One region of the Microbulbifer sp. genome, then DNA from elsewhere that is predicted to be linked to it. Evidence: predicted binding sites of a transcription regulator. Region 1 holds the regulator's gene; the other holds the start of a gene.

Evidence for each region. The regulator sigma-54, encoded in region 1, starts transcription at its own class of promoters, with help from an activator protein. The targets are predictions, from matches to a motif close to TGGCACANNNNTTGCNNT.
Region 2: the regulator sigma-54 is predicted to act here: its motif matches at 1,512-1,529, upstream of glnA (glutamate--ammonia ligase).

The regions. Positions count from the first base shown of each region.
Region 1 covers NZ_JBOFOC010000108.1:28,751-32,089, forward strand. The annotation lists gene lptA (lipopolysaccharide transport periplasmic protein LptA) at 1-131, shown strand, start outside; gene lptB (LPS export ABC transporter ATP-binding protein) at 180-905, shown strand; gene ACRC0P_RS11530 (RNA polymerase factor sigma-54) at 1,063-2,508, shown strand; gene hpf (ribosome hibernation-promoting factor, HPF/YfiA family) at 2,743-3,054, shown strand; gene ptsN (PTS IIA-like nitrogen regulatory protein PtsN) at 3,058-3,339, shown strand, end outside.
Region 2 covers NZ_JBOFOC010000034.1:10,673-14,011, reverse strand. The annotation lists gene thiI (tRNA uracil 4-sulfurtransferase ThiI) at 1-1,289, opposite strand, end outside; gene glnA (glutamate--ammonia ligase) at 1,590-2,996, shown strand; gene ACRC0P_RS03645 (DUF4124 domain-containing protein) at 3,118-3,339, shown strand, end outside.

The sequences.
Region 1 (3,339 bases):
TCGATTACGACCTGGCCAGCGAGCAGATGCAGGCCCAGGGCCAGTCCGGCGAAGGGCGGGTGGAAATGATCTGGAAACCGGAAAAGAAAAAGACTGAACAGCAGCCCGCAACCGGCGACGAACACCAATAGCCAGCAGCCTGTCGGACCCAGGGCTGCCAGATCAACCGGAATTGAAATATGCCAACGCTGAAAGCGTTACATCTCGCCAAGCAATACAAGAAACGCAAAGTTGTCCAGGACGTCTCCGTCAGCGTCAGCAGCGGCCAGGTGGTCGGCCTGCTCGGCCCCAACGGCGCCGGCAAAACCACCTGTTTCTATATGATTGCCGGCCTGGTGCAGGCGGATGCCGGCCAGGTACTGATCGACGACGAGGACATCACCGGCCTGTCCATGCACGGCCGGGCGCGCAAGGGCATCGGCTACCTGCCCCAGGAAGCCTCGGTATTCCGCCGCCTCACAGTGCGCGACAACATCCTCGCCATCCTGGAGACCCGCAAGGACCTGTCCCGCGCCGAGCGCCTGCAACAGACCCGGGAATTACTGAAGGAATTCAACATCACTCACATCGAGGGCAACCTGGGCATGGCGCTGTCCGGCGGCGAGCGCCGCCGGGTGGAGATAGCCCGCGCCCTGGCCACAGATCCGGATTTTGTACTGCTGGACGAGCCTTTCGCCGGCGTGGATCCGATTTCGGTCAACGATATCAAGCAGATCATCCGCCACCTGCGGAACAGGGGCATCGGCGTACTGATCACCGATCACAATGTGCGCGAGACCCTGGATATCTGCGAGACCGCCTATATCGTCAGCGAGGGACACATCATCGCCGCCGGCACCCCGGCGGAAGTACTCGCCAACCAGCAGGTGCGGGAGGTCTACCTGGGGCATGAGTTCACCATCTAGTGTCCGAATTCGGGGTTCGCCCCTGCCACCCCACCACTCGTCGCCTGACCCAAAAAGCCGGCACAGTTTTTGCTTGCAAGCCGCCCCGCAGAGGGTTAGTCTGCAACATCCTGAATTTTCAGATGATTCATCCGCCGGATGCCTTGCAGTTTCTTCTATGAAGCAGTCCCTTCAAATAAAACTCGGCACTCAGCTGACCATGACGCCCCAGCTGCAGCAGGCTATCCGCCTGCTACAGCTCTCCACCCTGGACCTGCAACAGGAAATCCAGTCGGCGCTGGACAGCAACCCGCTGCTGGAAACCGAGGGCGAGGAGCCCGCAGAGACAGCCAGGGAACAGAACACTCAGGAGCAACAGGCCGACAGCGGCGCCGCCAACGGAACCGAACAGGCTGCCGAAAGCGACTGGAGCCACGACATCCCCGACGACCTGCCGGTGGATACCCGCTGGGACGACATCTACAGCGGCGGCAGCTACAGCGGCGGCGAGGGCGACGACCCGGCCCTGGAACAGCGCAATTCGGTGCCGGACAGTCTGCACAGCCATCTGTTGTGGCAACTCAATCTCACCCCCCTGTCCGAACAGGACAAACTGATCGGTGAGACCCTGATCGATGCCATCGCCCCAAACGGCTTTCTCGAATCCCTCCCGGCGGAACTGGCCCCGGCCCTGAACGCAGAGGAAGACGAAGTCGTCGCGATACTCAAGATCATCCAGCAGTTCGAACCCGCCGGCTGCGGCGCCCGCGACCTGCGCGAATGCCTGTTGTTGCAGCTGCAGCAGCTGCCCGCGAACACCCCCTGGCTGGAGCAGGCACAGATCGTCGTAGGCAGCCACCTGGACCTGCTGGGCAAGCGCGATTTCCGCCAGCTGAGTCGCCGCACACGCCTGAGCGAGGCGCAACTGGGCGAGGTGGTGCGCCTGATCCAGACCCTGAATCCCCACCCCGGGGAGGCTTTCGGCGGCGACGAGACCCAGTATGTGGTGCCGGATATCATCGTCAGCCGCAAACAGCAGCGCTGGCTGGTGGAGCTGAACCCGGAGACCACCCCGAAACTGCGCATCAACGGCGACTACGCGGCACTGATCAAGCGCGCCGACAACTCCACTGACAACAACTTCCTGCGCGACCACCTGCAGGAGGCGCGCTGGTTCCTGAAGAGCCTGCAAAGCCGCAACGAGACACTGCTCAAAGTGGCCTCGAGTATCGTGGACAAGCAGCAGGACTTTTTCGAGCGGGGCCCGGAAGCGATGAAACCCATGGTGCTGGCGGATATCGCCGAGACCATCGGCATGCACGAATCCACCATCTCCCGGGTCACCACCCAGAAATACATGCTCACCCCCCGCGGCGTGTTCGAACTCAAGTACTTCTTCTCCAGCCACGTGAGCACCGACTCCGGTGAAGACGCCTCCTCCACCGCCATCCGCGCCATGATCCGCAAGCTGATCGACTCCGAGGAAGCCCGCAAGCCCCTATCCGACAACAAGATCACCCAGGAACTGGACCGCCAGGGCATCAAGGTGGCCCGGCGCACCGTGGCCAAATACCGGGAATCCATGGGCATCCCCTCCTCCAGCGAGCGCAAGCGCCTGGTCTGATGAGAGACCGCTCACAATCTCCCGACAAGATTTACAGACCAGCGGGACACTTTTAGTCACAGATTTTGACCGATATCGATATGCCGGTCAGTTTTTACAGGCGTCCAACTCCACCCAGCCCGCGACCAACGCCCGAACTTTGAGTGTATCCTTCCATTCTGGCTAACTTCCTAGTAGGGTTGCGGCCCAGACGAGGAGCGGCCGGCTAGCGACGCACTCGATGAGGAGAAGTCCATGCAGATCAACATCAGTGGCCACCACGTGGAATTGACCGACCCCATCCGCGATTACTGCCATAGCAAACTGGAAAAACTCTCCCGGCACTACGACAACATTACCAATGCCCAGGTAATCCTATCGGTTGAAAAACTGACCCAGAAGGCCGAGGCCAGGGTACAGAGGGCCGAGGCCAGGGTGCACATGAATGGACACGACCTCTGTGCCACCTCCGAAGACAAGGACCTGTACGCGGCCATCGACGCCCTCTCCGACAAGCTGGACCGCCAGCTCAAGAAACACAAAGAGAAGTTACAGAACCACCGATAAGCTATGACATTGGAATCCCTACTCTCTCCCCGCCTGAGTCTTTGTCACCTGGCGGGGAGCAGCAAAAAAAAATTGCTGTTAAATATTGCCCAGGCCATCGCCGAAGAATATCCACAACTGGATGCCGACACTATTTTCAACCAGCTTCTCGCCCGCGAGCGCCTCGGCTCCACCGGTATCGGCGAGGGGGTAGCCATCCCCCACTGCCGCCTGCCCGGCTGTGAGCGCCCCATCGGCGTACTCTGCACCACCGAGCCGGCGATCGACTTCGACGCCGCCGACCGC
Region 2 (3,339 bases), on a different contig from region 1:
GTGCCGGGCAGTTCCAGCGGGTCCATCTCCTCCTCGGTGGGGTGGCGGATATCGATCACCACCGCGTCGCCGGGCTCGGTGGCAATCTCCACCGCCGGGGTCTCACCTTGCAGGTCCTCCATCACCCGGTCGATGTTCTGTACCGTGCGGCTGGCGACGGCGCGGTCGAGGATGGAGAAGTCGAAGCGGCCCTCTTCTTTTTCCACTTTGTCCCTTTTCGCGCGGGTGGTGGGTTTCACCGAGATGACCCCGCAGTATTCGGGCATATTCGCCGCGAACTCCTCGGTGCCGATCTCCCGCGCGGTGCGGATAATGTCGTTCTTGTCGCTGGCGATCAGCGGGCGCAGCACCAGGGTGTCGGTAACGCTGTCGATCACCGAGAGGTTCCTCAGGGTCTGGCTGGAGACCTGGGCGATAGCCTCGCCGGTGACCAGCGCGTCCACTTCCAGCTCTTCGGCAACGGTGCTGGCGGCGCGCAGCATCATGCGCTTGAGGATCACCCCCATATAGGAGTCGTCCACCCTCTCCAGGATCTCCGCCACCACCTCGTCGAAGGGCACGGTGATAAAGCGCACCCGGTGGGAGGTGCCGTACTTGTTCCACAGGTAGAAGGCCACCTCCTTCACGCCCAGCTCGTGCTGGCGCCCGCCCAGGTTGAAAAACAGGAAGTGGGTGCGGATGCCGCGCTTGATGGTCAGGTAGCTGGCTACGGTGGAGTCGAAGCCGCCGGACACCAGGGACAGCACCGGGTCCTGGGTCCCCAGGGGGAAGCCGCCGAGCCCCGGGGTCTGGGCCTCCACCACATTGAGTTTGTCGTGGCGGATCTCCAGCTTCACGGTGATATCCGGGTCCTTCAGCTTTACTCCGGCGGCGCCGGTGTGCTGGTTCAGGCCGCCGCCCACGTACTGCTCCACATCCAGGGACTTGAAGTCGTGGTTGCCGGTGCGCTTGGCGCGCACGCAGAAGGTCTTACCGGCCAGCTTGTCGCCCCACACCGACAGGGTCTTTTCATAGATGTCGTGCAGGTCGCCCAGGGGGAACTGGCGCACGCTGGAGAAGTTGGCGATCCCGGGGGTATGGGCCAACACCTCCTGGATGCGGCCGGACAGGTGGGCCACCGCGTCCGGGGCGATCACATCGATCTTTTCCCAGTCCTGGCGCACGCGGATGCGGTCGTCCAACGGTTTCAGCTGGCGCTGCAGGTTGTCCCTGAGCTGGCGCGACATGCGCTTGCGCACCGGGTTGCTTTTGATGGTGATTTCGGGGAAGAACTTGACGACGAAGTGCATGGAGATCCGGTCGGGTACCGCAATTGGATGAAAGCCGGGCATTATAAACCAGGTGGGCTTTCGATGGGTTGCACCATAAATGTGCATAATGCGGCAGCTGTGCGCCAGTTTGGGGCGCAACTCGCTGGCCGCCCGGACGCTTTGCATCTATTCTGCTCTGGTTGGTCCCGCGCGTACGGCCGCGGCCGTGGCGGTGTCAGCTGCGGCGCCATTGCCCCAATTTGGCACACTCTTTGCTTCCCTTGATGCCACAAGAAGGGCTATAGCGACAAATAACTTTTCAAGACCTGGAGGACTGTAATGTCAGCGAAAACGCTCGGTTTGATTCAAGAGAGTGAGGCGAAATGGGTAGACCTGCGCTTCACCGATTCCAAGGGGAAAGAACAACACGTATCCATTCCGACGTCGGAAATTGACGGCGAGTTCTTCGAAGAAGGCAAGATGTTCGACGGCTCCTCCATCGCCGGCTGGAAGGGCATCAACGAATCCGACATGATCCTGATGCCGGACGACGAGACCGCTTTCCTCGACCCCTTCACCGACGAGAGCACCGTGATCGTGCGCTGCAACATCGTCGAGCCGTCCACCGGCCAGGGCTACGAGCGCGATCCGCGCTCCATCGCGCTGCGCGCCGAGGAATACCTGAAGTCCACCGGCCTGGGCGACACCGCGCTGTTCGGACCGGAGCCCGAGTTCTTCGTGTTCGACGACATCACCTGGGGTGCGGAAATGGGCGGTGCCTTCTACAAGATCAACTCCGAGGAGGCCGCCTGGTCTTCCGGCCAGATCTACCCCGAGGGCAACATCGGCCACCGTCCCGGCGTGAAGGGCGGCTACTTCCCGGTTCCGCCGGTGGACTCCCTGCACGACGTGCGCGCCGCCATGTGTTCCGCCATGGAGCAGATGGGCCTGAGAGTGGAAGTGCACCACCACGAAGTGGGCACTGCCGGCCAGTGTGAGATCGGCGTGGCCGCCAACACCCTGACCAAGAAGGCGGACGAGGTACAGGTCCTCAAGTACGCGGTGCACAACGTGGCCCACGCCTACGGCAAGACCGCCACTTTCATGCCCAAGCCGCTGGTAGGCGACAACGGTTCCGGCATGCACGTACACCAGTCCTTCAGCAAGGACGGCGTCAACCAGTTCGCCGGCGACGCCTACGCGGGCCTGTCCGAGACCGCCCTGTACTACATCGGCGGTATCATCAAGCACGCCCGTTCGCTGAACGCCTTCACCAACGCCTCCACCAACTCCTACAAGCGCCTGGTACCGGGCTTCGAGGCGCCGGTGATCCTGGCCTACTCCGCGCGCAACCGCTCCGCGTCCATCCGCATTCCGTATGTGCCCAGCCCGAAAGGCAAGCGCATCGAAGCGCGCTTCCCGGACCCCACCGCCAACCCCTACCTGGCCTTCGCGGCCATGCTGATGGCGGGTCTCGACGGCATCAAGAACAAGATCCACCCCGGCGACCCGGCGGACAAGGATCTGTACGACCTGCCGCCGGAAGAAGTGGCCGAGTTCCCCACCGTGGCCTCCAGCCTGGAAATGGCCCTGAATGCCCTGGACGAAGACCGCGCCTTCCTCACCGAGGGTGGAGTCTTCTCCGACGACGCCATCGACGCCTACATCGCGTTGAAGCGTGAAGAGGTGGAGCGCCTGCAGATGACCACTCACCCGGTCGAGTTCGAGCTGTACTACTCCGTATAAGCTCGAAGGCATCACACTGCCGAAAAAAAGCCCGCGCCGCCCAGGCGCGGGCTTTTTTTTTCGAGGTAAACTAGCCTTCTTTATATCGGGACTCCCGGGGCAACCCTTGTAGGAGCGGCCCATGGCCGCGATCGATATCGCTATGAAAAAATTTTCCCTGTTCCTGGCACTACTTCTGGTCACCCCGCTACTGGCGCTCGCCGGCGACGACGGCACTGACGATCCCACCCCCGGCAACACCATCTACAAAACCGTCGGCCCCGACGGCCAGGTGATCTTCAGCGACACCCCCCCGGCGGGCAACAAGTCGGAAAAGGTGGAGGTGGGCCCCACCAACGTGCAG